Regions from separate parts of the Pseudacidovorax sp. 1753 genome, predicted to be linked through region 2. Evidence: predicted binding sites of a transcription regulator. Region 2 holds the regulator's gene; the other holds the start of a gene.
What was found. The regulator FNR, encoded in region 2, switches genes on or off when oxygen is low (the NO sensors DNR and NnrR bind a similar motif). The targets are predictions, from matches to a motif close to TTGATNNNNATCAA.
Positions count from the first base shown of each region.

Region 1: cydD (thiol reductant ABC exporter subunit CydD) is a predicted target of FNR. The motif match lies at 11,524-11,537, and genes of this name have one in related genera.

Region 1 is NZ_JBEPKY010000002.1:150,646-165,270, forward strand. Features, by position in the region: gene ABIC63_RS03090 (histidine phosphatase family protein) at 1-244, opposite strand, end outside; gene cobS (adenosylcobinamide-GDP ribazoletransferase) at 229-1,026, opposite strand; gene cobT (nicotinate-nucleotide--dimethylbenzimidazole phosphoribosyltransferase) at 1,034-2,101, opposite strand; gene ABIC63_RS03105 (cobyric acid synthase) at 2,201-3,667, opposite strand; gene ABIC63_RS03110 (threo-3-hydroxy-L-aspartate ammonia-lyase) at 3,851-4,834, shown strand; gene cydX (cytochrome bd-I oxidase subunit CydX) at 5,044-5,169, opposite strand; gene cydB (cytochrome d ubiquinol oxidase subunit II) at 5,213-6,367, opposite strand; gene ABIC63_RS03125 (cytochrome ubiquinol oxidase subunit I) at 6,387-7,976, opposite strand; gene cydC (thiol reductant ABC exporter subunit CydC) at 8,031-9,743, opposite strand; gene cydD (thiol reductant ABC exporter subunit CydD) at 9,771-11,453, opposite strand; gene ABIC63_RS03140 (hypothetical protein) at 11,668-11,904, opposite strand; gene ABIC63_RS03145 (IclR family transcriptional regulator domain-containing protein) at 11,974-12,744, opposite strand; gene pobA (4-hydroxybenzoate 3-monooxygenase) at 12,897-14,078, shown strand; gene ABIC63_RS03155 (alkaline phosphatase D family protein) at 14,048-14,625, opposite strand, start outside.
Region 2 is NZ_JBEPKY010000003.1:56,076-70,700, reverse strand. Features, by position in the region: gene ABIC63_RS04605 (hypothetical protein) at 1-128, opposite strand, end outside; gene ABIC63_RS04600 (hypothetical protein) at 134-751, opposite strand; gene ABIC63_RS04595 (hypothetical protein) at 795-3,035, opposite strand; gene ABIC63_RS04590 (sulfite exporter TauE/SafE family protein) at 3,394-4,137, opposite strand; gene hemN (oxygen-independent coproporphyrinogen III oxidase) at 4,146-5,567, opposite strand; gene fnr (fumarate/nitrate reduction transcriptional regulator Fnr) at 5,760-6,479, shown strand; gene ABIC63_RS04575 (hypothetical protein) at 6,570-6,836, opposite strand; gene ABIC63_RS04570 (FixH family protein) at 6,937-7,233, opposite strand; gene ccoG (cytochrome c oxidase accessory protein CcoG) at 7,277-8,725, opposite strand; gene ccoP (cytochrome-c oxidase, cbb3-type subunit III) at 8,790-9,713, opposite strand; gene ABIC63_RS04555 (CcoQ/FixQ family Cbb3-type cytochrome c oxidase assembly chaperone) at 9,751-9,888, opposite strand; gene ccoO (cytochrome-c oxidase, cbb3-type subunit II) at 9,911-10,543, opposite strand; gene ccoN (cytochrome-c oxidase, cbb3-type subunit I) at 10,563-12,002, opposite strand; gene ccoS (cbb3-type cytochrome oxidase assembly protein CcoS) at 12,071-12,208, opposite strand; gene ABIC63_RS04535 (heavy metal translocating P-type ATPase) at 12,221-14,584, opposite strand.

The sequences.
Region 1 (14,625 bases), on a different contig from region 2:
GGTCCGGACGCAGCGCATGGAGCGCAAGCGCCAGGTCCTGGCAGCGACGGGCGGGCGAGCAGCGCAGTGCCATACCCTGCGGCAGCAGCCGCGCTGCCTGCGCCGCGGCCTCCTGCGTGGCCACCGGGTCGGCCTCGACCTCGGTGATGCCGTAGCACAGCCCCGGCGCCACCAGCACGCGCGCATGCCGCATCAGCCACAGCGCGGGCAGCGCGCCCTCCGCACGGTTCACCACGGCCGCCATGCCAGCGCCAGGTAGATCGCCAGCTCGCACAGCTGCTGCGTGGCGCCCAGGCCGTCGCCCGTGAAGCCGCCGAGCCGGCGCCGCAGCAGGCGGAACATCCACGCCGCCGCGGCTGCGCCCAACAGCAGCGCTGCAAGCCCGTTCAGCAGGCCCTGGGCGGCCAGCAGCAACAGGGCGGCAGGCACGGACCAGGCCAGGCCCACCGCCAGCGCCCCGGCCGGCAAGGCATCGGCCAGCGGCTTGGACTTGGAGGTCGCGCTGTCGCCCACATGCGGCAGGCCCCGGATGAGGACGAGGGGCGCCAGCCGCGACAGCACGTGTGCGGCGAGCAACGACGCCACCGCCGCCGCCGCGCCCTGCTCCGCCAGCGTGGCGAGCAGCGCCGTCTTGAGGCCCAGTGCCAGCACCAGCGCCAGCGCGCCGAAGCTGCCGATGCGCGAGTCCTTCATGATCTCCAGCGCGCGCTCGCGCTGCGCCGAACCACCGAGCCCATCGGCCGTGTCGGCCAGGCCGTCCTCGTGGAAGCCGCCGGTCGCCCAGACCGTCACGGCCGTGGCCAGCACGGCGGCAGCCAGGGCGCCCATGGGTCCGCGCAGGCCGGCCAGACCCAGCGCAAACACCATGGCCGCGATCAATCCGACCACCCAGCCGATGCCTGGAAAGTGCGCGGCGCTGGCCCGCAGCATCTGCGGGCTGTAGCCCACCCAGGCCGCCAGCCGGCCCGTGACCGGGATGCGGGTAAAGAATTGCAGCGCGAGCAGGAAGTGCCGCACGCCGTTCATCGCGACCTCATTCCGACTGGCGCGACACGCCGGCCGACTCGAAGCTGGCCATCTCACCCAGGATGCGGCAGGCCGATTCGAGCAGCGGCCAGGCCAGCGCGGCGCCGGAGCCCTCGCCCAGGCGCAGGCCCAGGTCCAGCAAGGGCTGCAGCCCCAGTGCCTGCAGCAGGCGCGCATGTCCCGGCTCGGCCGAGCCATGGGCGGCGACACAGCGCTGCACCACCTGCGGCCGCAGGCCCTGCGCCACGAGCACGGCGGCACTGGCGATGAAGCCATCGACCACGATCACCCGCCGCTCCTCGGCCGCCTGGAGCACGGCACCCACCAGCGTGGCGATCTCGAAGCCGCCGAAGGCGCACAGCGCGGCCAGCGGCCCCTGCGCATCCGCATGCCGCGCCAGCACCTGGCGCAGCACGGTGCGCTTGCGGGCCAGGCCGGCGGCATCGAGGCCGGTGCCGGGACCGGTGCAGGCATCGATGTCCGCGCCCTTCAGGCGAGACAGCAGCAGTGCCGCGGCCGAACTGTTGCCGATGCCCATCTCGCCCAGCAGCAGCGCATTGCCGGGCAGCCCGCGCACCACCTCGCGGCCGTTGGCGATGGCCTGCGCGCATTGCTGCGGCGTCATGGCAGGGCCCTGCGACGCATCGGCCGTGCCGGCGCCGATCCGCCGCGACAGCAGGCCCGGCGCAGCGTCGAAAGGCTGACGCACGCCGCAATCCACCACGGTGAGGGCCAGCCCGTGCTGTCGGGCCAGCACGCTGACGGCCGCACCGCCCGCCAGGAAGTTGTGGACCATCTGCCAGGTCACGTCGGCCGGATAGGCCGACACGCCCTGCTGCGCCAGGCCATGGTCCGCAGCGCAGACCAGCACCTGGGGCTGTGTCAGTGTGGGCGTGGCGCTGCCGAGGATCAGGCCCAGGCGCAATGCCAGGACCTCCAGCCGGCCCAGGGCGCCCAGGGGCTTGGTCTTGTTGTCGATGGCAGCCTGCAGGCGCTCGGCCAGTGCGGCGTCGTGCAGGTCGGCAACGGGGGGCAGGTCGAGGTCCTGCAGCAAGGAGTCTGGTGAGAAGGTCATTTCAGTTTCAAGGGCGACGGCCCGGGGGCACCAGCCGCCGCAGGCGCCTCTGTCAGTGTCCGTCAGGGGCGCTGAGCGCCGCCAAGTCCCGCCGCCGGGTCACGGGTCGATCAGCCCGGCCAGCACGCCGGGCGCGAAGTGTCGGTCGATGTAGTCGGCCAGGCCGTCGAAGGTGGCATCGAGCGTGGGCACCTGCGCGCCGAACAGCGCGCGCACCACGCCCGCATCCTCGAACAGGCCGTGCAGGTAGAGGCCCAGCACGTTGCCCGCGGTGTTCTGCCAGCCCAGGCCATCGGGCAGCACCGGCCGACCCTGGGACGCCAGTTGCGGATGCACGCCGGTCTGGCCGTGGTGGATCTCGTAGCCCGCCAGCGGCACCTGGGCAAGCGCGGACCAGGGGCCGGTCACGGCCTCGAAACAGGTGCGGCGAAGGCGCACGGTCTTCTCCCGTGTGAACACGGTCACCAGCGGCAGCAGCCCCAGGCCGGGCGCGTTTCCGTCGATGCCATGCGGATCGACCAGCGCCTCGCCCAGCATCTGCAGGCCGCCGCAGATGCCCAGCACCCGCCCGCCCGCCGCGGCGTGCGCGGCGATGGCGCGGTCCAGGCCCTGGGCCCGCAGCCAGGCCAGGTCGCTGGCGGTGGCCTTGGAGCCCGGCAGCACGATCCAGTCGACGCCTGCCAGCGCCTGCGGCGTGCGTGCCCAGACGAGCCGCAGGCCGGGCACCTTCTTGAGCGGCTGGAATTCGTCGAGGTTGCTGATGCGGGGATAGGCGACCACCGCCACCGTGATGCCGCCCGCCACGCGATCACCGCTGGGCCGGTCGTCGAACACGCCGTCTTCCTCCGGCAGACCGTGCTGCCACCACATGGGCAGCGTGGCCACGGTGGGCACGCCGGTCAGGCCCTGCAACTGCTCGGGGCCGGGTGCCAGCAGCGACGCATCGCCGCGGAAGCGATTGAGCACGAAGCCGGTCAGACGGGTACGGTCGGCCTCCGGCATCAGCGCCCAGGTGCCGTAGAGATGCGCGAAGGCACCGCCGCGGTCGATGTCGGTCACCAGCAGGCAGCGCGCATCGGCATGGCGGGCCATGCGCAGGTTGACGATGTCGCTGGCCATCAGGTTGATCTCGGCCGGCGAGCCGGCGCCTTCGAGCACCACCACGTCATGGTTGGCCGCCAGGCTGTCGAAGGCCTCGGCGATGCGCGGCCACACGGCGGCGCTGCGTTCGCGCCAGGGCGTGCGGGTCAGCACCTCGTGCACCTCGCCCATCAGGATCACCTGGCTGGCGGTGTCGCGCTCGGGCTTGAGCAGCAGCGGGTTCATGCGCACGTCGGGCACGGCACGCGCGGCCAGGGCCTGGAAGTACTGGGCGCTGCCGATCTCGCCGCCGTGGTCCGCGTCGGTGCGGGCGGGCACCACGCGGGCGTTGTTGCTCATGTTCTGCGCCTTGAAGGGCGCCACCCGCAAGCCCTGCCGCGCATACCAGCGGCACAGCGCGGTGGCCAGCCAGCTCTTGCCGGCACCGCTGGTGGTGCCGAGGACCATGACGCAGCGCGCGCCCATCAGCGGCCTGGGCGCCATGCGCTGGAACGGATCGGCAAATGGAGGCAGCAGGCGCAGGGCATCGAAAAATCATAGCCGCCGCGGCATGGGCGATCCGGCCGGCGGGGCAGTCGGCCTGTTCTGCTGCCGTGCCCTTCGATCTGTTCCGGCTCTTGCGGGGTCCGGCGTGGCATGCTCCGATGCATGACCGAGCTGACCCTCCCCAACTACGACGATGTGGCTGCCGCAGCCGCACGGATCGACGGCCACGCCCACCGCACCCCCGTGATGCGCTCGCGCACCGCGGACGCCGAACTCGGCGCCCAGGTCTTCTTCAAGTGCGAGAACCTGCAGCGCATGGGCGCCTTCAAGTTCCGGGGTGCCTTCAACGCGCTGTCGAAGCTGGACGCCGCACAGCGCCGCGCCGGCGTCGCGGCCTTCTCTTCGGGCAACCACGCGCAGGCCGTGGCGCTGGCCGCGCGCGAGCTGGGCATGCCGGCCGCCATCCTGATGCCCGAGGATGCGCCGGCCGCCAAGATCGCCGCCACCCGCGGCTACGGCGGCGAGGTCATCACCTACGACCGCTACACGCAGGACCGCGAGCAGTTGGCCCGCGGCCTGGCCGAGCAACGCGGCATGACGCTGATTCCGCCCTACGACCACCCGGACGTGCTCACCGGCCAGGGCACGGCCGTCAAGGAGCTGATCGAGGACACGGGCCCGCTCGACGCGCTCTTCGTCTGCCTGGGCGGCGGCGGGCTGCTGTCGGGCTCGGCGCTGGCGGCGCGGGCGCTGTCACCCCAATGCAAGGTGTACGGCGTGGAGCCCGAGGCCGGCAACGATGGCCAGCAGTCGCTGCGCGCCGGCCGCATCGTGCACATCGAAACGCCCCGCACCATCGCCGACGGCGCGCAGACGCAGCACCTGGGTGCCTACACCTTCGCCATCATCCGCCGCGACGTCGACGACATCCTCACCGCCACCGATGCGCAGCTGGTCGAGGCCATGCGCTTCTTCTTCACGCGCATGAAGCTGGTGGTCGAGCCCACCGGCTGCCTGGGCTTCGCGGCAGCACGGGCCATGAAGGACTCGCTGCGCGGCCAGCGCGTCGGCGTGATCCTGAGCGGCGGCAATGTGGACATGGCGCGCTTCTGCGCGCTGATGGCGGAACCGGCCCAGCCCCGCTGAGCCGCACGGTGGGCAGCAGGGACTTCCGTTTTTCACGGCCTTTGCGTCACCCCCGCCGTATGAACTGGCCCTGGGACAAAGATCGAAGGGCCGCGGAGCAGGCCACGCCCGAGCACCCCAGGAACTGGCTCTGCCAGGCCTGCGGGTGCGCCCCCCTCCAAGCCGAAGGCGCCAGAGAGGGGGGAGCCGCGAAGCGGCATGGGGGGTGCCTACTTCGGTGCATCCAGCTTGTCATGGCGGATCGCATCGTCTTCCATCAGCTCGAACCACATCGCGTTGAGCACGGCGAAGGCCGCCGCGAGCGGCAGGCCGAGGAGCCAGGAGAAATACCACATGGTGTTGTTCCTTCGTGTTTGTAGATAAGCAGTGCAGGCACGCTCAGTAGGCGTGGCCGCGCTCCTCGCGGATCGCATCGGGATCGACCTTGCCGCGCATGACCGAGAACACCCAGCTGGTATAGGCCAGGATGATCGGCATGAAGACCAGCGTGCAGACGAGCATGATGAAGAGGGTGAGGTGGCTGGACGAGGCGTCCCACACGGTCAGGCTGGCCCGCGGGTCCAGCGACGAGGGCAGCAGGAAGGGAAACATCGACACGCCCACGCTGACGATCACGCCCGCAATGGCGAGGCCGCTGGCCAGCAGCGCCGACAATTCGCGCCGAGCCATGAAGCACAGGGCCGCAAGCAGCGCGCCCGCCACGCCCAGGGCCGGCACCAGCCACAGCGCCGGATGCGCCGCGTAGTTGGCGAACCAGGCGCCCTGCCCCACCGCCACCGTCTTGAGCAGCGGTGCCGAAGGGCCAACCGGGTTGATGGGGCTCGTGATCTCGTAGCCGCCCACGAAGCGCGCCAGCAGCAGGCCGGCCACCCCATACAACACAGCCGTCAGCGGCGCGGCCACGATGCCGATGCGGCGTGCCCGCTCGGCCACGGCGCCGCCCGTCTTCAGCTGCAGCCAGGCCGCGCCGTGCATGGCCAGCATGGCCACCGACAGCACACCGGCCAGCAGCGCATAGGGGTTGAGCAGGCCGAGGAAGCTGCCCTCGTAGAAGATGCGCATGTCGTCGCTGAAGCGGAAGGGCACACCCTGCAGCACATTGCCCAGCGCCACGCCGAAGATCAGCGCTGGCACGAAGCCACCGACGAAGAGCGCCCAGTCCCAGCGCGAGCGCCAGGCCGGGTCTTCCTTCTTGCTGCGGAACTTGAAGCCCACGGGCCGAAGGATCAGCGCCACCAGCGTGGCGAACATCGCCAGGTAGAAGCCCGAGAAGGAGACGGCATAGATGTGCGGCCAGGCGGCGAAGATGGCGCCGCCGCCCAGGATCAGCCAGACCTGGTTGCCTTCCCACACCGGGCCGATGCTGTTGATGACCACGCGGCGCTCGGTGTCGTCGCGGCCGACGAAGGGCAGCAGCATGGCGCTGCCCAGGTCGAAGCCGTCGGTGAGCGCGAAGCCCACCAGCAGCACGCCCAGCAAGGCCCACCAGATGAGGCGCAGGACGTCGTAGGAAATGAGTTCGTGAAGGATCATGATGCGGCTCCTGCGGTGATCAGCGCACCAGCGCGAGTTCGGGGGCGGCCTCGGCGCGCAGCGCGGCGGGCGGCGGCACGGGATGTTCCTGCGGTCCCTTGCGGATGGCCTTGAGCATCAGCTTCATCTCGATGACCAGCAGCACGCTGTAGATGGCGACGAAGCCCAGCAGCGTGGCCAGCACGGTGCCGGCGCCCAGGTTGGAGACGGCCACGCCGGTGGGCAGCACGCCTTCGATGATCCAGGGCTGGCGGCCGAACTCGGCCACGAACCAGCCGCATTCGGCGGCGATCCACGGCAGCGGGATCGCCCACAGCGCCACCTTCAGCAGCCACGGGTGCGCCTCCAGCCGGCGCCGTGCCGACAGCCAGAAGAAGGCGGCCGTGAGCACGATGAAGAACAGGCCCAGCGCGACCATGATGCGGAAGGTCCAGTACAGCGGCGCGACCTGCGGCACGGTGTCCCAGGCGGCCTTGGCGATCTGCTCGGGCGTGGCCTGGCGCGGATCGTCCACATAGCGCTTGAGCAGCAGCGCATAGCCCAGCTGCCGGCCGTTCGCCTCGAAGGCCGCCTTGGCTTCGGGCGGCACGGTGCCGCTGGCGCCGGCGGCGCGGATCTTCTGCAGCGCGTCGTAGGCCACCACGCCCTCGCGGATGTTGACCTCGGCGCGCTTGACCAGGTCGTCGATGCCGGGGATTTCGGTGTCGAGCGAGCGCGTGCCGATCAGGCCCATAACCCAGGGAATGTGCACGGCGAAGTGCGTCTCGCGCGCCGCCTGGTCGGGGAAGCCGAAGGCGGTGAACGCGGCGGGCGCGGGCTCGGTCTTCCACATGGCCTCGATGGCGGCCAGCTTCATCTTCTGGTGCTCGGTGGAGAGGTAGCCGCTCTCGTCGCCCAGCACCACCACCGACAAGGAGGCGGCCAGACCGAAGGAGGCCGCGACGGTCATCGAGCGCTTGGCCAGGTGCACATGCCGGCCCTTCAGCAGGTACCAGGCCGAGATGCCCAGCACGAAGAGCGCCGCCACCACGTAGCCGGCCGAGACCGTGTGCACGAACTTGGCCTGCGCCACCGGGTTGGTCAGCACGGCGAAGAAGTCGGTCACCTCCATGCGCATGGTCTGCGGGTTGAACTGCGCGCCCACCGGGTTCTGCATCCAGCCGTTGGCGATCAGGATCCACAGCGCCGACAGGTTGGAGCCCAGCGCCACGCACCAGGTCACGATCAGGTGCTTGAGCTTGGACAGTCGCTCCCAGCCGAAGAAGAACAGCCCAACGAAGGTGGCTTCGAGGAAGAAGGCCATCAGCCCCTCGATGGCCAGCGGCGCGCCGAACACGTCGCCCACATAGTGGCTGTAGTAGCTCCAGTTCATGCCGAACTGGAACTCCATGACGATGCCGGTGGCCACGCCCATGGCGAAGTTGATGCCGAAGAGCAGGCCCCAGAACTTGGTCATGTCGCGCCAGAGGGTGCGGCCGGTCATGACGTAGACGGTCTCCATGATCGCGATCAGGATCGCGAGCCCGATGGTCAGGGGAACGAAGAGAAAGTGGTAGAGGGCCGTGACTGCGAACTGCAATCGTGAGAGGCCGACGATGTCGAGGTCCATGGTGAGACTCCTTCTGAAATGCTTGGCGTCGGAATGCGGGGAATGGCGATGGCCTCAGTCGTCGCGCAATGCGGCGAGGGCGGCGTCGAAGGCGGGTGTGCCGCGCCGCAGGTCGGCGCGCAACGCGCCGGCCTCGATGCAGAGCAGGCGGTCGGCGAGCCGCGCCTCGCGACGCAGATGGGTGGCGATGAGCAGCGTGCGGCCCTGCGCGCGCGCGTCCAGGCGGCGCAGAACCTCGCGGGCGGTGACGGCGTCGAGCGCCTCGGTCGGCTCGTCGAGCAGCCACAGCGGCGCGTCCTGCAGCAGCAGGCGGGCCAGCGACAGGCGGCGCATCTGCCCGCCCGACAGGCCCAGCCCGCCTTCGCCCAGGGAAGTGTCCAGGCCTTCGCGCAGGCGGGCGACATCCGCCTGCAGGCCGGCATCGGCGAGCGCCGCGCTCAACTGGGCGTCGGTGGCGTGGGGTGCGGCAAGCGTGAGGTTGTCGCGCAGGCTGTCGCGGAAGAGCTCGGGCCGCTGGGTCATCCAGGTGGCGCGCGGTGCCTGGACCTGGCCGGCGACCGGCGCGCGTTCACCCGCCACCAGCGCGAGCAGCGTGGACTTACCGGCGCCACTGGGCCCGATGACTGCCACGCGCTCGCCGGACTGGATGTGCAGCGACGACAGTTGCAGGACGGGGCGTGCCCCGCCGTCTCGGCGCACCACGATCCCTTCGAGATGGATGCCGCCGTCGGCCGCGGCGCCAGGGCGGGCCTGCGGCGCATCGCCCGACGGTGCGGACTCGGCCGCCGCCACGGCCGGCGCCAGCCGCCGGGCCGCCAGCCAGGTGCGGCCCGACTCCAGCGCGCCGCGGCGCAGCGCCGCCATCGGCTCGCCTGCGGCCAGCGCCATGAGCATCAGCAGCGCCGCGGCCGGCGCGCCGATGCGGCCCTGCTCCACCAGCCAGGCGGCCGCCAGCAGCACGCCCACCAGCGTGGCCGTGTGCATCAGTCCGTGCGCGAAGCTGGCCCGCGCTTCCAGCCCGGCCATGCGCAGGTCGGTGGCGGCCAGGCGCGTGTCGGCCTCGGCCAGCGCTTCGCACTGGGCCGTCAGCCTACCGGCCATGGCCAGTTCGGTCTGCCCCGCCACGAGGTCGACGGCACGGGCGCGCAGGCGCTCCAGCGCCAGTGCCCGGCGCACCGCCACGGGGCGGGCCCGGCGCGCGACCACCCATGCACTACCCCAACCTGCCACCAGCAGCCAGGCGGCCAGGGCCAGGCCCAGCCGCAAGTCGTGCAAGCCGGCCACGACACCGGCCATCGCCGCCGCTGCCAGGCTGACGGCCAGCGGCACGGCCATGCGCAGGTAGAGGGCGTCGAGCGCATCGATGTCGGCCGTCAGACGCTGCAGCAGCCGCGCGGGACGCAGCAGCAGGCGTTGGGCCGCCTCGGGTTGCGCCCAACCGCGCAGCAGACGCTCGCGCAGGCCGGCCAGCACGCCGAGCGTGGCGTCGTGCGTGACGAGCCGCTCGGCATAGCGCGCGCCGGTGCGGCCCAGGGCCAGCAGCCGGATGCCCGCCGAGGGCATGAAGACGTCGAACACCAGCGCCGTCGTCAGTTGCAAGCCAGCCAGCGCCGTCGCCGTGATGAACCAGCCCGACAGGCCCAGCAGGCCGATGCCGGCGAGGCTGGTGAGCACGGCAAGCCCGGCGCCCAGCCACAGCGCCCCGCGCCGCTGGCCGATGAAATGGCGACGCAGAACCTGGAGATCGTGGGTGGCAGAACGGGTCATGGCGTGGGCTCCTGATGGATCGCGGCTTCAGGCCGCTTCGCGCAGCGGCGCCGCGTCGAGGCGGAGCACACGGTCCATGCGCGCAGCGAGGCGCGGATCGTGGGTAGCCAGCACCAGCGTCCGGCCGCGACTCAGGGTGAGCAGCGCGTCGATGACGCGGTCGGCCGTCTCGGCATCGAGGTGGGCGGTGGGCTCGTCCGCCAGCAGCAGGCCGGCTTCGTCGTTCACGGCCAGCCGGGCCAGGGCGAGGCGGACGGCCTCGCCACCCGACAGGCCCACACCGGCCTCGCCAAGGCTCTGGCTGGGACGGCCGGCGGCCACGTCGGCGAGGCCTGCGAAATCGATGGCGCGGGCGACGGCCTGCGCGTCCGCGACCGGCCGACCCAGGTCCACGTTGGCGTCGAGGGAGCCGGCGAACACATGGGCACGCTGCCCCATCCAGCCCATCCGGCGGCGCAGGCCCGGCGCATGGGCTTCGTCCATGGGAACGCCGCCGATGAAAACCTGCCCCGCCTGCGGCGCCACCAGCCCGGCCAGCAGCGACAGCAAGGTCGTCTTGCCCCCGCCGCTGGGCGCGAGGATGGCCAGGCGTTCACCGGGGCGGACGTCGAGGTCGAACGCGTCGAGCACCGGCCGCTCGCCCGCCGGGGCAAAGCGCAGCCCCCGCACGCGCACGCCCAGCGCGCCACCGGCAGGCGCCGGCTCTGCCGGCAGGGCAGCGTCAGACTGCCCGGGAAGCCTCGGCCCCGCGCCATCGAGTGACGCCAGCGCCTTGCGCGCGGCCTCGCCGGCCGCACGGTCATGCCACACGGCCGACAGCTCGCGCAGCGGCTCGAAGAAGGCGGGCGCCAGCAGCAGGATGAACAGGCCCTGCCCCAGGCTGAGCGTGCGGCCCCAGCTGCCGAACTGCAGATGCCCCAGCAGATGGAAGCCCACATAGACAGCCACCATGGCCACGCCCAGCGCGGCGAACAGCTCCAGCACCGCCGACGACAGGAAGGCGATGCGCAGCACGGCCATCGTGCGGCGGTGCAGATCCTGTGCCGAGGCCCTCAGCCGCAGCGCCGTGTGATCGACCGCGCCCAGCGCGCGCAGGGTGGAGAGGCCCCGCAGCCGGTCGAGCAGGAAGGCGTTCATGTCGCCCTGTCGCGCCAGTTGCGCTTCCGACGCGGCCTGTGCACGGCGGCCGACCAGCGCCATGAACAGTGGGATCAGCGGCGCGGCCACCACCAGGATGGCCGCGGCCACCCAGGACAGGGCACCCACCGCCAGCGCGATGGCGAGGGGCACCACCATGAGCCTCAGCCGCACGGGCTGGAAACGCGCCAACCAGGGCACGATGGCCTCGGCCTGCTCCGCCAGCACGCTGGCCGCCAGGCCGGAGGCCGGCCGGTCGCGGTCGACCGGCGATCCGCCAGCGAGCGCCGCCGTTGCCGCGCGCCTGAGGGCACCGAGCGCCTGCCGCGCATCTTCGAGGGCGCGGCGCACACCCCATGCATCGAACGCCGCGCGCAGCAGCCCGACCGCCGCCACGCCACCCGCCAGCGCAAGCACGCCATGCAGGCCGCCGCCGTCGGCAAGCCTCTGGACCGCCCAGGCCAGCAGTGCCGCCTGCGGCAGCCACAGCAGGGCGGCCATCGCCTGCGCCGCGGCCGCCATCGACATCGGGCTCGGCAGCCGGTCGGGATCAACGGACGTGGATTCAGTCATGGCGAAGCGGTAAATGTTGAAATTTCAGTAATTACCGAAATTTCAATCATGATAAGTCGCCATGGGTCCGTTGACCCACCTCAAGCGGCAAAAGGTTTACTGCGACTGTAGGAATTGACTGGCGTCCAGGCGCACGACGCCAGCAGCCCCGGGGCTTGTGGTCGTGGCCTGGGCAATGGCGGCCGGCCGGCCCCGCCCTTCGGGCCGCGACGGCTCAGCCCACCTCGGCTTCGCGGGGAAAGCGTTCCATCATCTGCCGCCCCAATGGCGTGATGGCAGACACCGTGGCCGCCGGCTGGTGATGGCCGGACAAGGTCCGCACGGGACGGGGGATCACCGCCTGCACATGGCCGGCGAGCGCCAGCATGCGGATGGCGTCGATGTCGCCGCCCTCGGTGAAGGAAACAGGAAGCTGCGCGCTGGCCAAGCGGTGGAGAAGGGACAGAGGCATGGGCGAAATGTTGGGCCCGGCCGGGACCGGCGTCGCGCAACAAATTCACACAAAGTCAATTTTGCTTTATCAGAGCAGCGCCCGCAGTTCGCGCGCAGCCTCCGCGAGCAAGGGCAGCATGCTTCGTTCCAGCGCCTCGGGCGGCTGCAGCCCGCCCGACAGGACGAGGTTCAAGGCGGCCACGGTCCGGCCTTGCATGTCCCGCAGCGGCACCGCCAGGGCCTGCACGCCCAGTTCGTGTTCCTCGCTTGCCAGCGCATGGTCGTCCTTGCGGATCTGCGCCAGCCGCCGGCGCAGCTCTGCAGGCCGGGTCAAGGTGTGCGGCGTGAGCCGCGCGAGGCTGCGCCCCTTGAGCCAGGCCGAAAGCGCCGCCGGCGCCATGGCCGCCAGCAGCAGTTGCCCCGTCGACGTGGCATGCGCCGGCAGCCGGGCGCCCAGGTGCAGGCCGTAGGCCAGCACGCGCGAAGGCGCGCCATAGCTGCCGCTGCGGGCGACGATCACCACCTCCTCGCCATCGAGCACGACGGCGGAGAAGGACTCCCCCGTCTGTGCCGACAGCCGGTTGAGCGTGGGCTGCAGCGCCCGCGGCAGGCGCGACGAGGCCAGGTAGCTGCCGGAAAAACGCAGGACCCGCGGCGCCATCCAGAAATAGCTGCCGTCGGTCTCCAGGTAGCCCAGGTGCGCCAGCGTGAGCAGGTGCCGCCGCGCCGCCGCCCGGGTGAGCCCGGCACGCTGGGCGGCCAGCGTGGCGTTCAGGCGCTGACGCTCGGTGTCGAAGCTTTCGAGCACCGCCAGGCCCTTGGCCAGGCCCTCGATGAAGTCCGCCTTGGCGATGGTCATGGATCGGCTCCTTGGATCAGTGATGTTGCGCGATCATCGCGCAACCCAACGAATCATCGCGCGGCAGGACCTGACGGGCCGCCGGATCGGGACGGCTTTTTTCTACGCTTCGGCCCATCCCTTTGTTGCCCCTGGATCAGGAGACCCTTCCCATGCGTACCCAAGTCGCCATCATCGGCGCCGGCCCGGCCGGCCTGCTGCTGGGCCAACTGCTGCACGTTGCCGGCATCGACAACGTGATCGTCGAACGCCAGACCGGCGACTACGTGCTCGGCCGCATCCGCGCCGGCGTGCTGGAGCAGGTCACGATGGACCTGCTCAAGAAGGCCGGCGTCGATGCCCGTGCGCACGCAGAAGGCCTGCCGCACCACGGCATCGAGCTGCTCTTCCAGGGCCAGCGTCACCGCATCGACATGCACGCGCACACGCAGGGCCGGCAGGTGATGGTCTATGGCCAGACCGAGGTCACCCGCGATTTGATGGACGCCCGCGCCGCCGCCGGCCTGACCACCCTCTACGGTGCGGCCAATGTCAGCCTGCACGACTTCGACGGCGAGCGCCCCCGCGTGCGCTACGAGAAGGACGGCGCCACGCACGAGCTCGAATGCGACTTCATTGCCGGCTGCGACGGCTACCACGGCGTGAGCCGGGCCAGCGTGCCGGCCAGCGCCGTCAAGCTCTACGAGAAAATCTATCCCTTCGGCTGGCTGGGCATGCTGGCGGACGTGCCGCCGGTCTCCGACGAACTCATCTACTGCAACACCCCGCGCGGCTTCGCGCTGTGCAGCATGCGCAGCCGCACCCGCAGCCGCTACTACGTGCAGGTGCCGGTCGAAGAGAAGGTCGAGAACTGGAGCGACGACGCCTTCTGGAACGAGCTGCGCCTGCGCCTGGACCCGGAAGGCCGCGAGCGCCTGGTGACCGGCCCCGCGCTGGAAAAAAGCATCGCCCCGCTGCGCAGCTTCGTCGCCGAGCCGATGCGCTTCGGACGGCTGTTCCTGGCCGGCGATGCGGCGCACATCGTGCCGCCCACCGGCGCCAAGGGCCTGAACCTCGCGGCCTCGGACGTGGGTTACCTGTACCAGGCGCTGGAGCGCTACTACGGCGAGCGCAGCACCAGCGCGCTCGACCGCTATTCCGACCTCTGCCTGCGCCGCATCTGGAAGGCCGAGCGCTTCTCGTGGTGGTTCACCTCGCTGATGCACCGCTTCCCGGACACCGGCGACTTCGGCCAGAAGATCCAGGAGGCCGAGCTGGACTACCTGGTGCACTCGCCGGCGGCCTCGACCTCGCTGTCCGAGAACTACGTCGGCCTGCCGCTGGAATCGTTCTGAGCGGCACCCCGTGGACGCGGCCGGCGACTCGGCAGCGTCTCGCGGAGATGGATCGTGTCGAAGGCCGAGGCTTCCTGCCCGCGCAGGTGCAGCTCCAGCGCCAGCGTCCAGTGCCCGTCGGCGCCTTCGGACTGCCGGACGGCCAGCCAGCCTTCCCCGTCCCAGGCGCCCACGCCCTCGACCTGCAGCGTGAGGCCGCCAACGAGCGGAACCGACTCTTCGAGCAACACGGTGTCGGCCAACGAGTTGGCGAAGCGCATGGGTGCATGCAGGGGCGGTGCCACGATGGCGAGGCCCTGCAGGTCGAGCCCGATGTGCAGCCGCGCCACGGCCGAGCAGTGGTAGTCGCTGGACAGCAGCACCACGTTCTGGATGCGGTGCCGCACCAGGAGGTCGAAGAAGCGTTGCCGGTCGGCGGGCGACATCTGCCAGTTGTCGGCCTGCCGCGGCGCGGGGCGGCCGGCAAACTCCCGCAGGCCCGGCGCAATCACCGAGCCGCACATCACCCACTTCGGTGCATCGCCGTGCATCTGCTGCTCACGGCACA
Region 2 (14,625 bases):
ACGGCGCAGAGCCGGATGGCAGGAAGAAGGACGCCGTCGCGGGCCTTCTGCGTGCCCGATGAGCGGATCGGGAGGTCCTGTGGGCAACGCGCGTGGCGCGTCGTGCGGTGGTGCGTGGAGATTCGCATGCTGGTCACACCCCCGTGGCGGTGTACGTCACCGTGGTGGTGTACGCGCCAGCCGTCCAACTGGACGCCGTGCCGCCCAGTGCATAGGCCCAGGTGCCCGTGGCCAGCGTGTTGCTCGTGAAGCTGGTCGACGCGCAGGCGCCCAGCGTCGCGCCGGGATGTGGCAGGGTCCCCGTGGCCGTGACGGCGAAGTTGGCATTGGCCGGCCCGCCCGTGGCGGGGCTCCAGGCGGCGACGGAGCAGTTGATGGTGCCAGCCCCGGCATTGGTCCAGGCGCTGACCGTGAGCGCGCCGGGGTTGGTGCCTGCCGTGACCGTCGGCGCATTGGCGTCCCAGGCCACGGCCGTGTTGTTGCCTGCCACAGGGACCGTGGGCGTCGCCGGAATGCTGTAGGTCGACGTCCATGACAGGGTGTCGACCGTCGTGTTGGCGCTGCCGATGCGCAGCAGGATCAACTTGGGCACGGTCACCGACAGGTTGACGCGCGCCGTGGCCGTGACGGTGCCGCTGCCCGCCGCGTTGTAGCCATAGGTGGACTCGGCCAGCGCCGTGCCGCTCACCAGCGCCAGGCCGGCGAGCGCGCCGACCAGCAGGTGGCGCAAGGACAAATGCTTCGATGTCATGGGGATCCTCTCTGTTGTGGTGAAGGGGTGGCCGGGCCGGCGCTCATGGCGCCTCCCTGGCCAGGGGAATACGGAGATGGGCCGTGCCCCGCAAGGGCACGTCCACGGCCTGGGCGGCACCTGCGTCCGACCAGGGCAGCGGCACGCTCTCGGTCGCCAGGCTGATCTGGTGCCGACCGACGGCGACCGTGGGAAAGGCGAAGCGGCCGTCGCCATCGGTGGTGGTCCGGTAGCGTCCATCGAGGACGACCTCCACGCCGCGGGCGCCCCGTTCGCCCGCGCCCGGCAGGCCGTCGCCATCGGCATCGAGGAACACGCGGCCCTCGATGTCGCCGCTGCCGGCGCCCCCGGGGCCGCGCTCGCCCAAAGGCGCATAGGCCCGTCCGGCCTGACCTTGCCAGCGGACATAGAGGTAGACCGACTTGTCGTTGCTGCGATAGACCTGCGGTGCATCGAATGCCGCGGGCACCAGCGCCGAACGCGCCTGGTTGAGGCTCAGCATCGCGCCGATGCGCCAGCCGGCGGCCAGGGCCTTGTCGAGCGACACGCTGCCCGACAGCCCGCGGCTGGCCGACAGGTTGCTGCTGCGCGAGGTGTAGCGCAGGCTTCCCTGCAGATCGAGTGTGCCGCCCAGGCTCTGCCGGAACTGGACACCGGCCGTGGGATAGCGCTGGGTAACCGCCCGGCCCTCGTCGCGGGCGTAGCCCAGCGTCGTGGTCAGTTGCATCGCACGGCCGGCGTTGCGGGCGTCGAACCAGTCCTGCTCCCAGGACAGCTCCTGCCCCGTGGCGGCATCGCTCTGCGCCGCCACATAGCGGTTGCGCTGCACCGTCAGGGCGAGGCGACTGCGCGGCAGGTTGGCGAAGCGTGTCTGGGCGAAGACCGTGGCCGCCATGCTGCGCTGGGTGAGGGCCGGGTCGGAAGCGCCAGCCAGGCCGACGCCCGACGGGTCGGCCTCGCTCAGGCTGCGGACCCGGGTGGCCTGGATGTTGCCGCCGAGCAACGTGTCCCGGGCCGCCACGTATTGCGCGTTGGCGGTATAGGCCCACCGTGAGCGGTCTGCACCGGCGCGCGTGGGGTCGAGCGGCGAGCGGTCGGCATCGACGCCCGCGCCCCAGCTGAGCCTGGCGCTGCTGCTGTCGATCCGCCAGTGACCGCCGCGGGTGCCGGTCCACAGCAGCGCATCGCCGAAATGCAGGTTGGGCTGTGCCGCATAGGCGCTGAAGCTGTGCCGGACGCCGCCGAGCCGCACGGCACCCTCGCCGAAGAGGCCAGCCGCGCTGCCCTGTGCGACGCCGGCCGTGCGCGTGCCGACGCTGCTGGCGACCAGGGTGGCGCGCAATCGCAGGTCGCCCTCGCGCAGTGGCCACGGATTGCGCCCGACCGATGCGGCCATGCTGCGCACATCCTTGCTGCCCGTGCCCTGGCCGGTCAGCCTGTCGGTGTAGTAGGCGGGAACATCGCTGGCCTGCTCGACCTGCAGGGCGGCGAAGAGGTCGTCATCGAGCTTGCGGGTCGTCCCCAGCCAGCTGCGGCTGCCCTGGCTGCGCTCGAAGGCGGGGTAAGGTCCGCCCACCATCCAGCCGCGCTGGCCGCTGCCCATGCGCCACTCGCCCCCGTCGTCGATGAGCCGCACGGACGCGCCCCGCAACGGGGTGGCGCCGAAGGCCAGCCGATCGTGACGGAGCAGGCCGTCGGTGCGTTCGGCATGGAAGTCGCCCACCGTGACATCGGCGAAGCGCCGGGGCGTCAGCGGCAGTCCCAGCACCCGCAGGGTGAACCGGCCGCCGCTGGGCTCGCTCGACATGCCCAGCGTGCCGGCGCCGTACAGGCTCGCCTCGGGATCGCCGCGGTAGGCGCGGCCGTCGAACTGCAGGGACCAATCCCCCAGATTGAGGGTCTCGCGCCGGTATTCGGCGCGGATGCCGGCCTCGGCGCCCCGCGAGGTGCCCGACCCCGTGGCCGCCGACCGGCCCCAGCCCGCGCGGGATTCCAGCAACCAGGCGCGCACGCCCTCGGGTGCCTCGGCGGCCGACGAGTTCTCCGCGTCGCCGGCCCCCGGCGGGGTGTCGTCCATGACCCGGTCGATGTAGGTGGGTGGCCCCTGCTCCAGTTGGCTGCGCAGCCGCGCCTGTTCCGCCTCGAAGCGGCTCATCGGCTGCACCCGGAGCTCTCCGCCCGCGATCGTCTGGGCAGCGCTCGGCACGAGGCCCGCGACGTAGACGCATGCCACAGCGGCCAGATGGATGGGGAGAAGGCGCAGCTGCACATGGAAGGGCTTCAACCCAGAACGCCCTGGTTGTGCGGACCGGCGCGGCGGCCCACGTCACGTGCTCGCAGCCAGCCGTGTGCGAGCAGATCGGAGGAGATGGAAGGGGTTGTCGAAGGAGGCGTCGACATGGCGGGCGCGTGGACTCCTGAAGCCTGGATGGTGGGGTGGCAGGGCGGGTCCCGCGCTGCACCAGCACCGGCCACCCCTGACTTGAAAACTCCTTCCGAAGGTATTCCGAAGTGCTTTGGCGCCCAAGAAACTTCTTGACAGGCGGTCTCATCAGCAGCCCATAGCCGACAAAAGGTGATGAACCGTGAAGATTTGACTCAGCGTCCGGACCACGGCGGCTGGCCGATGCCGGTTGGCCGGTTCAGGCGCACCAGCGCGCGATGTCGTGCTGGAGGTCCGTCCACAGCGCGTAGGCCGCGACGGCCATGAGCAGGACCCCGGCGATGCGGCTGGCCCAGGCGGGCTGCGCGCCATCCGGTCCGCGCCGCAGCAGATGCCAGAGCCAGGGCACGCCGCTGAGTGCCGCCGCGCCCCCCAGCGCGAACAGGCCCATCACGAGGGCGCCCTGCAGCGGCTGCGACGCCAAGGCGGCGAGCATGAGGGCCGAATAGAGCATGCCGCAGGGCATGAGGACCCAGGCCGCGCCGAGCAGCAATCGGCGCGCCGGGCTGGCCGTGAGCGGCCGCAGCCGGCGCAACGTGGCCGCCCCGACCCGCGATGCCCACAGCGGTTGCCGCCCGGCGATGGCCAGCACCACGCCCCAGGCCAGGATGCCCGCGTGCAGCAGCACCCAGACCGGCCGCAACAGAGAGATGCCATCCCGGAGCCATGCCAACGTGTCGAACGCCGCGGCCACGACCGCGCCGGCGGCGGCATAGCCGAGCAGCCGCCCCAGCTGAAACGCCACGGATGGCGCGGCCGGGCGATGCGCCGCAGCAAGGCCTGGCCCGGAGGCATCCACGCGCACCAGCGGCACAGCCTCGCGCTGCAAGGGACGCGGCGGCACGAGCGCAGCGCAGGCCGGCCCGCACATGACGGCGCAGTGGGGCGCGCCCGTCAGGCCCAGCAACAGGGCCGACACCGCGAGCGCACCGGAGGCGTCCATCACCCGCGTCAGATGATGCGCGAGAAGCGCGTGCGTGCCCGGTCGGCCTGCAGGTAGCGGTCGAACACCATGGCGATGGCGCGCACCACGTACCAGCCGGCCGGCGTGACCTCGAGTTCGCGCGCATCCAGGCGCACCAGCCCCTGCTCCGCCAGGGGCTGCAACGCCTGCAGCTCGGCCGCGAAGTACTGGCGGAAGTCCACCAGATTGGCGGCGCCCATGGCCTCGAAGTCGATGCGGCCCTGGCACATGATGGCCATGATGACCGCGCGGCGCACCACGTCGTCGCGGCCCAGGGCCAGGCCGCGCACCACGGGCAGTTGGCCCTGCTGCAGGCGGTCGCGGTAGTCCTCCAGCGTCTTGGCGTTCTGGCTGTAGCTGGCACCGACGCGGCCGATGGCCGAGACGCCCAGGCCGATGATGTCGCAGTCGGGCTGGGTGCTGTAGCCCTGGAAGTTGCGGTGCAGCCGGCCCTGGCGCTTTGCCACGGCCAGGGCGTCCTCCGGCACCGCGAAGTGGTCCATGCCGATGTAGACGTAGCCCGCCTCGCCGAACACGCCGATGGCGCGCGAGAGCATGTCGATCTTGGTGGGGCCGTCGGGCAGCTCCTGCGACAGGATGCGGCGCTGCGGCTTGAAGCGCTCGGGCAGATGGGCGTAGGCGTACAGGGCGATGCGGTCGGGCCGCAGCTCCACCACCTGCGCCAGCGTGCGCTCGAAGGACGTGCTGTTCTGCCGCGGCAGACCGTAGATCAGGTCAGCGTTGATCGAGGTGAAACCCAGCCGTCGTGCCGCTGCCATCAGCGCGAAGACCTCGGACGCGGGCTGGATGCGGTGCACCGCCTTCTGCACCTGCGCATCGAAGTCCTGGATGCCGAAGCTCAGGCGGTTGAAGCCCAGCGCCGCCAGGTGCGCAAGCCGGGCCTCATCGACCGTGCGCGGGTCGACCTCGATGGAGCATTCGGCGCCGGGCAGGAAGTCGAAGGACTCGCGCAGCGCCGTCATCAGGGTGGACAGCTCCTCGTCGCTGAAGAAGGTGGGCGTGCCCCCACCCAGGTGCAGCTGGCTCACCGGCTCGCCCCGGCCGAGTTCGGCCACCTGCAGCCGCAGCTCGCACAACAGGTCCTGCAGGTATTCGGCTGCGCGCTCGTGGTGGCGCGTGATGATCTTGTTGCAGGCGCAGTAGTAGCAGAGCGACTCGCAGAACGGGATGTGCACGTACAGCGACAGCGGCAGCGCACGGGCGCCGGCCGCTTCGCGGCGCTGGACCAGGGCCTGGGCATACTCAGCGGGGCCGAAGGCCTCCACGAAGCGGTCGGCGGTCGGGTAGGAGGTGTAGCGCGGGCCCGGCACGTCGAAACGGCGCAGCAGCGACGTCGACAGCACCGCGGGCTCGGCCGCGCAGGAGGACGGGATGGGCAGGGAACTCATCGCAGCAGGAGGGCACAGCAGCGCCAGGGTTGTTGCCTCTAATGTGCGTTCGAAGCCATGATCGGCGCTTGATCCACATCAAACAGAAAGTTGATCGCTGTCGGAGAATGACTGACACGGGAGCTTTCGGACGCCACAGACCCCACGAGCGAGGCGTCGGGCCGTCCCCCACCCTACAGAGTCGGACACACCATGACCCCAGAATCCATCAAAGTCGCTTGTTCCAACTGCAACCTGCGCGAGTTGTGCATGCCCGTGGGCCTGTCGCCGGAGGAACTGCAGCGACTGGATTCGCTGGTCGCCACGCGCCGCAAGGTGCGCCGCAAGGAACTGCTGTTCCACAACGGCGAGCAGTTCGTCTCGCTCTACGCCATCCGCACCGGCGTGTTCAAGACCCGCATCACCTCGGAGGACGGCCGCGACCAGGTCACCGGCTTCCAGATGGCCGGCGAGATCATCGGCCTGGACGGCATCGTCAACGACCGCCACAGCTGCGACGCCGTGGCGCTGGAGGATTCCGAGGTCTGCGTGATGCCCTTCGACCGCATCGAGGAACTGTCGCGCGAGGTGTCGGCGCTGCAGCGCCATGTGCACCAGATCATGAGCCGCGAGATCGTGCGCGAGCACGGCGTGATGCTGCTGCTGGGCAGCATGCGCGCCGAGGAGCGCCTGGCCGCCTTCCTGCTGAACCTGGTGCAGCGCCTGCATGCGCGCGGCTTCTCGGCCTCCGAGCTGGTGCTGCGCATGACCCGCGAGGAAATCGGCAGCTACCTGGGCCTCAAGCTCGAGACGGTGAGCCGCACCCTGTCCAAGTTCGTCGACGACGGCATCGTGGAGGTGAACCAGCGGCATGTGCGCATCCTCGATGCGGAGGCGCTACGGCGGATGGTGAACCCCACGGTCTGCGCCTGAGGCGCGAACGGCGGCCGGCTCGCGCAAGTCGACCGCCGCATCGGCAGACGAGAGGGACGCCACGGCGTCCCTTTTTCATTGCTGGGATCTTCAGGCCGGCCCGCCCGGCCCCGGCTGCGCATTGACCTGGGCCGGCGTGCGCATCAGCAGTGCCGTGGTCGCGCTGCACACCATGGTCACGACCCAGAAGCCGAAAAAGCCCAGCGCGTAGATGGCCTGCCGCGGCATCTCCAGCACATGGCCGAACCAGCGCAATTCCGCCGGATCGACGAAGCCGAAGACCAGGAACTCCATCAGGCAGGCGGCCAGGAAGGCCGGCCAGGCGATGGCCATCAGGCAGTGGGGCTGGCGCAGCATGCGGGAGGTCTCCGTCTTCTGGGTTGCGGGGCGCCGACGACCCCGCCGCAGCGGGGCATGTTTGGCCGCGGAAGGCCGTGCCGGTGAGCGACGCGCCATGTCAAGGCTGCGCGGGAGGCAGGTTCCGTGCGGGCGTGGTGACGTGGTTGCGGGCCTGCTGCGCCGGCGTCAGCGCACGCTGGGCCTCCAGGGTGCGGTTGATCTCGATGCCCCGGCGGTAGTAGTCCGCCTCGATCACCGGATCGGGGCTGTGCACCGCCAGCCACAGCGTGGCAAAGCCGGCCACCACCACCATCGCCGGACCGCCCACCACCATCCACATCAGCGGATGGCGCCACCAGGGACCGCTGGAGGGCTCGACCAGGGAGGCGGAAGCAAGCGTCGTCGGGTTCGTCATGGGGTCCTCGTCGTGATGGATGCGAAGTCGATGCGTCGGGCAGTCAGCGCGGCACCAGGAAGGCGGCCTTCTCGGCCACATGGGCGCCGCCGCCCTCCTCGCCCACCTCGATGCGCACGCTGTGCGAACCGGGGGCGGCACTGCCGTAGGGAATGCTCAGCCGCACGGCCACCCAGCGGGCCTCGGCCGGACCGACCTCCACCGGCGTGTCGGGCGAGACGGCGATGCCCTCCAGCCCCTGTGCCGCGAGCCGGTACTTCTGCGGCCGCTCGGTGGCATTCATGATCTGCAGGCGGTAGACGTTCTCCAGCCGGCCACCTTCGGCGATGCGGGCCAGCGAGGCGCGGTCGCGCACCACGTCTACCTTCAATGGCGTGCGGGCCACCAGGCTCACCAGCATGCCCACCACCAGCAGCATGAGCACCGAGGCGTAGATGAGCACGCGCGGCCGCAGCACGCGGCGCCACAGCTGCGCGCGGCTCCAGTGGCCGGCCATGCCGTTGACCGTGTCGTAGCGGATGAGGCCCTTCGGGTAGTTCATCTTCTCCATCACGGTGTTGCAGGCGTCCACGCACTGGCCGCAACCGATGCATTCGTACTGCAGGCCCTGGCGGATGTCGATGCCCGTGGGGCAGACCTGCACGCACAGGTCGCAGTCGATGCACTCGCCCAGGCCGCGGGCCTTGTAGTCCACGCTGCGACCCCGCGGCGCCCGCGGCTCGCCGCGGCCAGGGTCGTAGGTGACGATCAGCGTGTCGCGGTCGAACATGGCGCTCTGGAAGCGCGCATAGGGGCACATGTACTTGCACACCTGCTCGCGCATGAAGCCGGCGTTGCCGTAGGTGGCGAAGGCATAGAAGAAGACCCAGAACACCTCCCAGGAGCCCATCTGCGTCTGCAGGAAGGCCAGGCCCAGCTCGCGCACCGGCGTGAAGTAGCCCACGAAGGTGAAGCCGGTCCACATGGCGATGGCGATCCACACGATGTGCTTGTAGGCCTTCTTGACCAGCTTCTCCGTCGAGAGCGACTCGCCGTCCAGCCGCATGCGCGCCGTGCGGCTGCCTTCGATCTTCTGCTCCACCCACATGAAGATCTCGGAGTACACCGTCTGCGGGCAGGCATAGCCGCACCACAGCCGCCCCGCCACGGCCGTGAACAGGAAGAGCGAGAGCGCCGAGATGACCAGCAGACCCGACAGGTAGATCAGGTCCTGCGGATACAGCACCAGCCCGAACAGGTAGAAGCGCCGCGATGCCAGGTCGAAGAGCACTGCCTGCCGCTCGCCCCAGCTGAGCCACGGCAGGCCGTAGAACACCAGCTGCGTGGCGAACACCATGGCCCAGCGCCAGCGCGCGAACAGGCCCTGCACTGCGCGCGGGTAGATCTTCTTGCTCGCGGCGTACAGCGACACGGCCTCCTCGGCCGGCGGCTCGGCGGCAATGGGGATGACGCGCCGAGGGTTGGGCGTGGGCGCGTTGGAGGATGCGGACATGGCGTTGGGGCGCCCGCGGGCGCCTTCGTTCGTGGGGATCAGGCTCGGAGGGTCATGAAGCCACTCAAGGCTTGGCCGACGCCGTGGTGGCGTTGTGGGACAGGCCCCAGACGTAACTCGCGAGCACGCGGATTTGCGCCTCGGTCAGCCGCTCGTTCTGCGCCGGCATCACGTTCTGCTTGCCGTTGTTGACCATGGCGATGATGGCGGCCTCGCCGTAGCCGTGCAGCCAGATGTTGTCGTTGAGCCGCGGGGCGCCCAGCGCCTGGTTGCCGCCGCCGTCGGCGCCATGGCAGGCCGCACAGACCGCGAACTTGGCCTTGCCCAGGCCGGCGCGCACCGAGTCGTGCGGGCTGCCCGACAGGCTGAGCACGTAGTTGGCCACGTTCTTCACGTCGTCCGCCGTGCCCACGGCGGCTGCCATGGGCGGCATGGTCCCGACGCGGCCCAGCGTGATGGTCTCGATGATCTTGTCGGGCGTGCCGCCGTGCAGCCAGTCGTTGTCGGTCAGGTTGGGAAAGCCCTTGCTGCCCCGCGCGTCCGAGCCGTGGCACTGGGCGCAGTTGTTCATGAACAGCCGCTCGCCGATGGCGCGCGCTGCGGGGTCGGCGGCCACCTGCTCCACCGGCGCACTGGCGAAGCGCGCATAGACGGGGGCCAGCTCCGCATTGGCCTTCTCGACCTCGGCCTTGTACTCGCCGGCCGAGCTCCAGCCCAGCTTGCCCTGCACACTGCCCAGGCCGGGGAAGAAGGCCAGGTAGCCCACCGCGAAGACGATGGTGATGATGAACAGGCCCACCCACCACAGCGGCAGTGGGTTGTTGGCCTCGCGCAGGTCCTCGTCCCAGACGTGGCCGGTGGTGTTGTCCTTGTCGGCGACGACGCGCTTGCGCGCCGTCATCCACAGCAGGATCGCGCAGCCCAGGATGCTCAGCACCGTGGCGGCGATGACGTAGTTCGACCAGAAGTTGTTGATGAAGTCGCTCATCGTGATCTCTCTCGTTCGATGCGTTGGCGCGGTGCGCTCAGTCCTGCTCGAAGGGCAGGCGTGCTGCCTCCTCGAAGCCGGCACGGTTGCGCCGCGCATAGGCCCAGGCCACGATGCCCAGGAAGAGCACGAAGCACACGACAGTGGCGATGGAACGCAGGGTGGTCAGGTCCATGATGGGGGTACTCCTCGTTCGCTTACTTCAGGGCACGGCCCAGCGACTGCAGGTAGGCGATGGTGGCTTCCATCTCGGTCTTGCCTTCGACGGCAGCCTGCGCGCCGGCGATGTCCTCGTCGGTGTAGGGCACGCCCACCTTGCGCAGGGCCCGCATGTGGGACGGCAGGGCCGCGGCGTCCACGGTGTTCTTCTCCAGCCAGCTGTAGGCGGGCATGTTGGACTCGGGCACCACGTCACGCGGGTTGTTCAGGTGGATGCGGTGCCACTCGTCGCTGTACTTGCCGCCCACGCGCTGCAGGTCGGGGCCGGTGCGCTTGCTGCCCCACTGGAAGGGGTGGTCGTACACGAACTCGCCGGCCACCGAGTAGTGGCCATAGCGCAGCGTCTCGGCGCGGAAGGGGCGGATCATCTGCGAGTGGCAGTTGTAGCAACCCTCGCGCAGGTAGATGTCGCGGCCGGCCAGCTGCAGCGCCGTGTAGGGCTTGAGGCCGGCGATGGGCTCGGTGGTGGACTTCTGGAAGAACAGCGGCACGATCTCCACCAGGCCGCCGACGGCGACGACCAGCAGGATCAGCACGATCATCAGGAAGTTGTTGGTCTCGACCTTCTCATGCGAGAAGCCGGTGGACGTGGAGGGCGTCGTCTGGCTCATGTTCTTGTGCTCCGTTCGATCAGGCATGGGCCGCTTGCGGGGCCGGGATGGTGGCGCGCACGGCACGGCCCGAGATCACGGTCATCCACACGTTCCAGGCCATGACCAGCATGCCGCCCAGGTACAGCAGGCCGCCCAGCAAGCGCACCACGTAGAAGGGGAAGGTGGCCTTCACGCCTTCGGCGAAGGTGTAGGTGAGCGTGCCGTCGGGGTTGATGGCGCGCCACATCAGGCCCTGCATCACGCCGGCGATCCACATGGCGGCGATGTAGAGGACGATGCCGATGGTGGCCATCCAGAAGTGAAGCTCGATGGCCTTGATGCTGTGCATCGTGGTGCGGCCCCACATGCGCGGGATCAGGTAGTAGAGCGAGCCCATCGAGATCAGGCCCACCCAGCCCAGTGCGCCGGAGTGCACGTGGCCGATGGTCCAGTCGGTGTAGTGGCTGAGGGCGTTGACCGTCTTGATGGACATCATCGGGCCCTCGAAGGTGGACATGCCGTAGAAGGACAGGGCCACGATCAGGAAGCGCAGGATCGGATCCGTGCGCAGCTTGTGCCAGGCACCCGACAGGGTCATGATGCCGTTGATCATCCCGCCCCAGCTGGGCGCCAGCAGGATCAGCGAGAACAGCATGCCCAGCGATTGCGTCCAGTCGGGCAGCGCGGTGTAGTGCAGGTGGTGCGGGCCTGCCCACATGTAGGTGAAGATCAGCGCCCAGAAGTGCACGATCGACAGGCGGTAGCTGTAGACCGGGCGCTCGGCCTGCTTGGGGATGTAGTAGTACATCATCCCCAGGAAGCCGGCGGTGAGAAAGAAGCCCACCGCGTTATGGCCGTACCACCACTGCACCATGGCGTCCTGCACGCCGGCATAGGCCGAGTAGCTCTTCATCCAGCCCGCGGGCACCTCGGCGCTGTTGACCACATGCAGCAGGGCCACCGCGATGATGAAGGCACCGTAGAACCAGTTGGCCACATAGATGTGCTTGACCTTGCGCGTGCCCACCGTGCCGAAGAACACGATGGCATACGACACCCAGACCAGCGTGATCAGGATGTCGATGGGCCATTCGAGCTCGGCGTATTCCTTGCCGGTGGTGTAGCCCAGCGGCAGGCTGATGGCCGCGGCCACGATGACGGCCTGCCAGCCCCAGAAGGTGAAGGCCGCCAGGCCCGGCGCGAACAGCCGCGTCTGGCAGGTGCGCTGCACCACGTGATAGCTGGTGGCAAAGAGCGCGCAGCCGCCGAAGGCGAAGATGACCGCGTTGGTGTGCAGCGGCCGCAGGCGTCCGTAGCTCAGCCAGGGAATGCCGAGGTTGAGATCGGGCCAGGTCAGCTGGGCGGCGATGATCACGCCGACGAGCATGCCGACCACGCCCCAGACCACGGCCATCAGCGAGAACTGGCGCACGACCGTGTCGTTGTAGAGCGCCGCAGGTGAGTGGGAGGACTGCATCTTGGGAACCAGGTTGAGGAACTTGTAGGCAGTGTCCGACTCGGTTCCCGCCGGTCGATTGACGGAGATCAATCGCTTTGCAGAATGCGCGCGCCTTCCTGTTCCACGTCATCGAACTGGCCGCGCTCCACGGCCCACCACAGGCCCGCGATGATCAGCAGCACCAGCAGCACCGACAGCGGCACGAGCACGAAGAGGATGTCCATGGCCCTTCCCCCTCAGCCTTGCGGCACCAGCGTGGCATCCGCAGGCATGCGCTCCGCCGAGGCCACTGTCGGTTGGATTCCGCCGGCATCCATGCGCGACAGGCGTGCACTGTTGAGCACCACCACCAGCGAGCTGAGCGCCATGCCCAGGCCAGCCAGCCAGGCCGGCAGCCAGCCTGCCAGCGCCAGGGGCACGCACAGCGCGTTGTAGGCCGCGGACCCGACCAGGTTCTGTCGCACGATGCGCAACGTGCGCCGCGCCTGTGCCACGGTGTCGGGCACCGCCTGCAGCGAATCGGCCAGCACCACGAAGTCGGCCCGCGCCTGCGTGAGCGGCACGGCATTGCCGAAGGCGAAGGAGGCATCGGCCTGGGCGATCACCGGCCCATCGTTGAGACCGTCGCCCACCATGGCCACCGCCCTGCCCTGCGCCTGCAGGCGGCGCACCTCGTGCAGCTTGTCCTCGGGGCTGCAGCCGCCGCGTGCCGTGTCGATGCCGGCGCTGGCCGCCAGCCGCTGCGCGGCGGCCTCGCGGTCGCCGGAAAGCAGGCGTGGCACCAGGCCCTGGGCCTTGAGCCGCGCGATCGCCTCCGGCGCTTCGGGCCGCAGGTCTTCGGCGAGCGCGAAGCTGGCCACCCAGCCCTCGTCGTCGCGCAGGTGGACCTGCATGGCGTCGGTCTGCAGCGCACGGGCCTCGCAGAAGGCCGCACTGCCCAGCCGCACATGGCGCGCGGGCGCATCGCCCTGCCGCGGCCGCAGGAGGCCCTGCACGCCCTGCCCGTGCAGTTCCTGCATTGCCTCGGCACGCCACGCGGGCGGAACGCGACGCTGCGCGTCCCAGGCCTGGCGCAACGCCCGTGCGGCCGGGTGCAGCGAACCTTCGGCCAGTGCCACCGCGAGTTCGAGTGCGTCGCCGGGCAGCGTGCCGCGGCGGCTGTAGACCCGGTCCAGCCGCGGCGTGCCGCGCGTGAGTGTTCCGGTCTTGTCGAAGACCACCGTCTGCGCCGTGGCCAGCGATTCCAGCGCCTGCATGTGGGCCACCAGCACGCCACGCCGTGCCAGCGCGCCTGCGCTGGCCAGCATGGCCGCGGGCGTCGCCAGCGAGAGCGCGCAGGGACAGGTCACGATCAGCACCGAGACCGCGACCATCAGCGCATGACCCGGGTCCACCGGCCACCACCACAGCGCCGCACCGCCCGCCGCGAGCACCACCGCCAGCAGGAAGGGCCGCGCGATGCGGTCGGCCATCGCGGCCAGCCGCGGGCGCTGCATGGCTGCGCTTTCCATGAGCGCCACGATCTGCGCGAAGCGCGTGCCACTGCCCACCTGACGCACGAGCACCAGCACTGGCGCCGACAGGTTGTGGCTGCCGGCATGCACCGTCTCGCCATAGGGCTTGGCCACGGGGCGCGACTCGCCGGTCAGCAGCGCCTCGTCGGCCAGCGTGTCGCCGTCGACCACGATGCCGTCCGCCGGAAAGGACTCGCCGGGCCGCACGCGCAGCACGTCGCCCACCTGCACGCGGCGCAGCGGCACGCGCTCGAAGCCGCCGTGGATCTGCCGCCGCTCGGCCGTCTCCGGCAGGCGGCCGGCCAGCGCATCGAGCGCACCCGCCGTGCGGTCGCGCAGCCGCGACTCCAGCCAGCGTCCCGTGAGCAGGAAGAACACGAACATGGTGAGCGAGTCGAAGTACACCTCGTGGCCCAGCGCACCGTCGGGGTCGAAGGTGCCCGCCGTGCTGACCACGAAGGCGATGGCCATACCCAGCGCCACGGGCACATCCATGCCGATACGGCCATGGCGCAGATCGCGCCAGGCGCTGCCGAAGAAGGGACCGCAGGCAAAGGCCATGACGGGCAGCGTGAGCACCCACGAGGCCCAGCGCAGCAGGCGCTCGATGTCGGGCGTCATCTCGCCCGGGCCGGCCACGTAGGCCGGCAGCGCATACATCATCACCTGCATCATGCACAGGCCGGCCACCAGCCAGCGGAAGAGCGCGCGCCTTGCTTCCTTCTGCCGTGCAATGCGCAGCGAGGCATCGGCGGCGGGCGCGAAGCGGTAGCCCGCCTCGGCCACGGCCGCGAACCAGCGCGAGGGCTGCACCTGCGTGGGCGACCACACGATGCGCGCACGGCGGCTCGCGGCATTGACCGTCACCTTGCGCACGCCGGGCAGGCGCAGCAGGGCGTCCTCGATGGTGAAGGCGCAGGCTGCGCAGTGGATGCCTTCCACGCAGACCTGCGACTCCCAGTCACCGCCCGCGCGCAGTTCGTGGCCGAAGGCCGGCCATTCGGCCGGGTCGTCGAGGGCCGTGCGGGCCTGGACGTCGGCTTCCGTCGGTGCGCTGGCGGAGCCTAGAGGAAGGGCAGCTTGCATGCACCGATGCTGCGCGTGCGCACCCTCGTGGGCCTTGACCT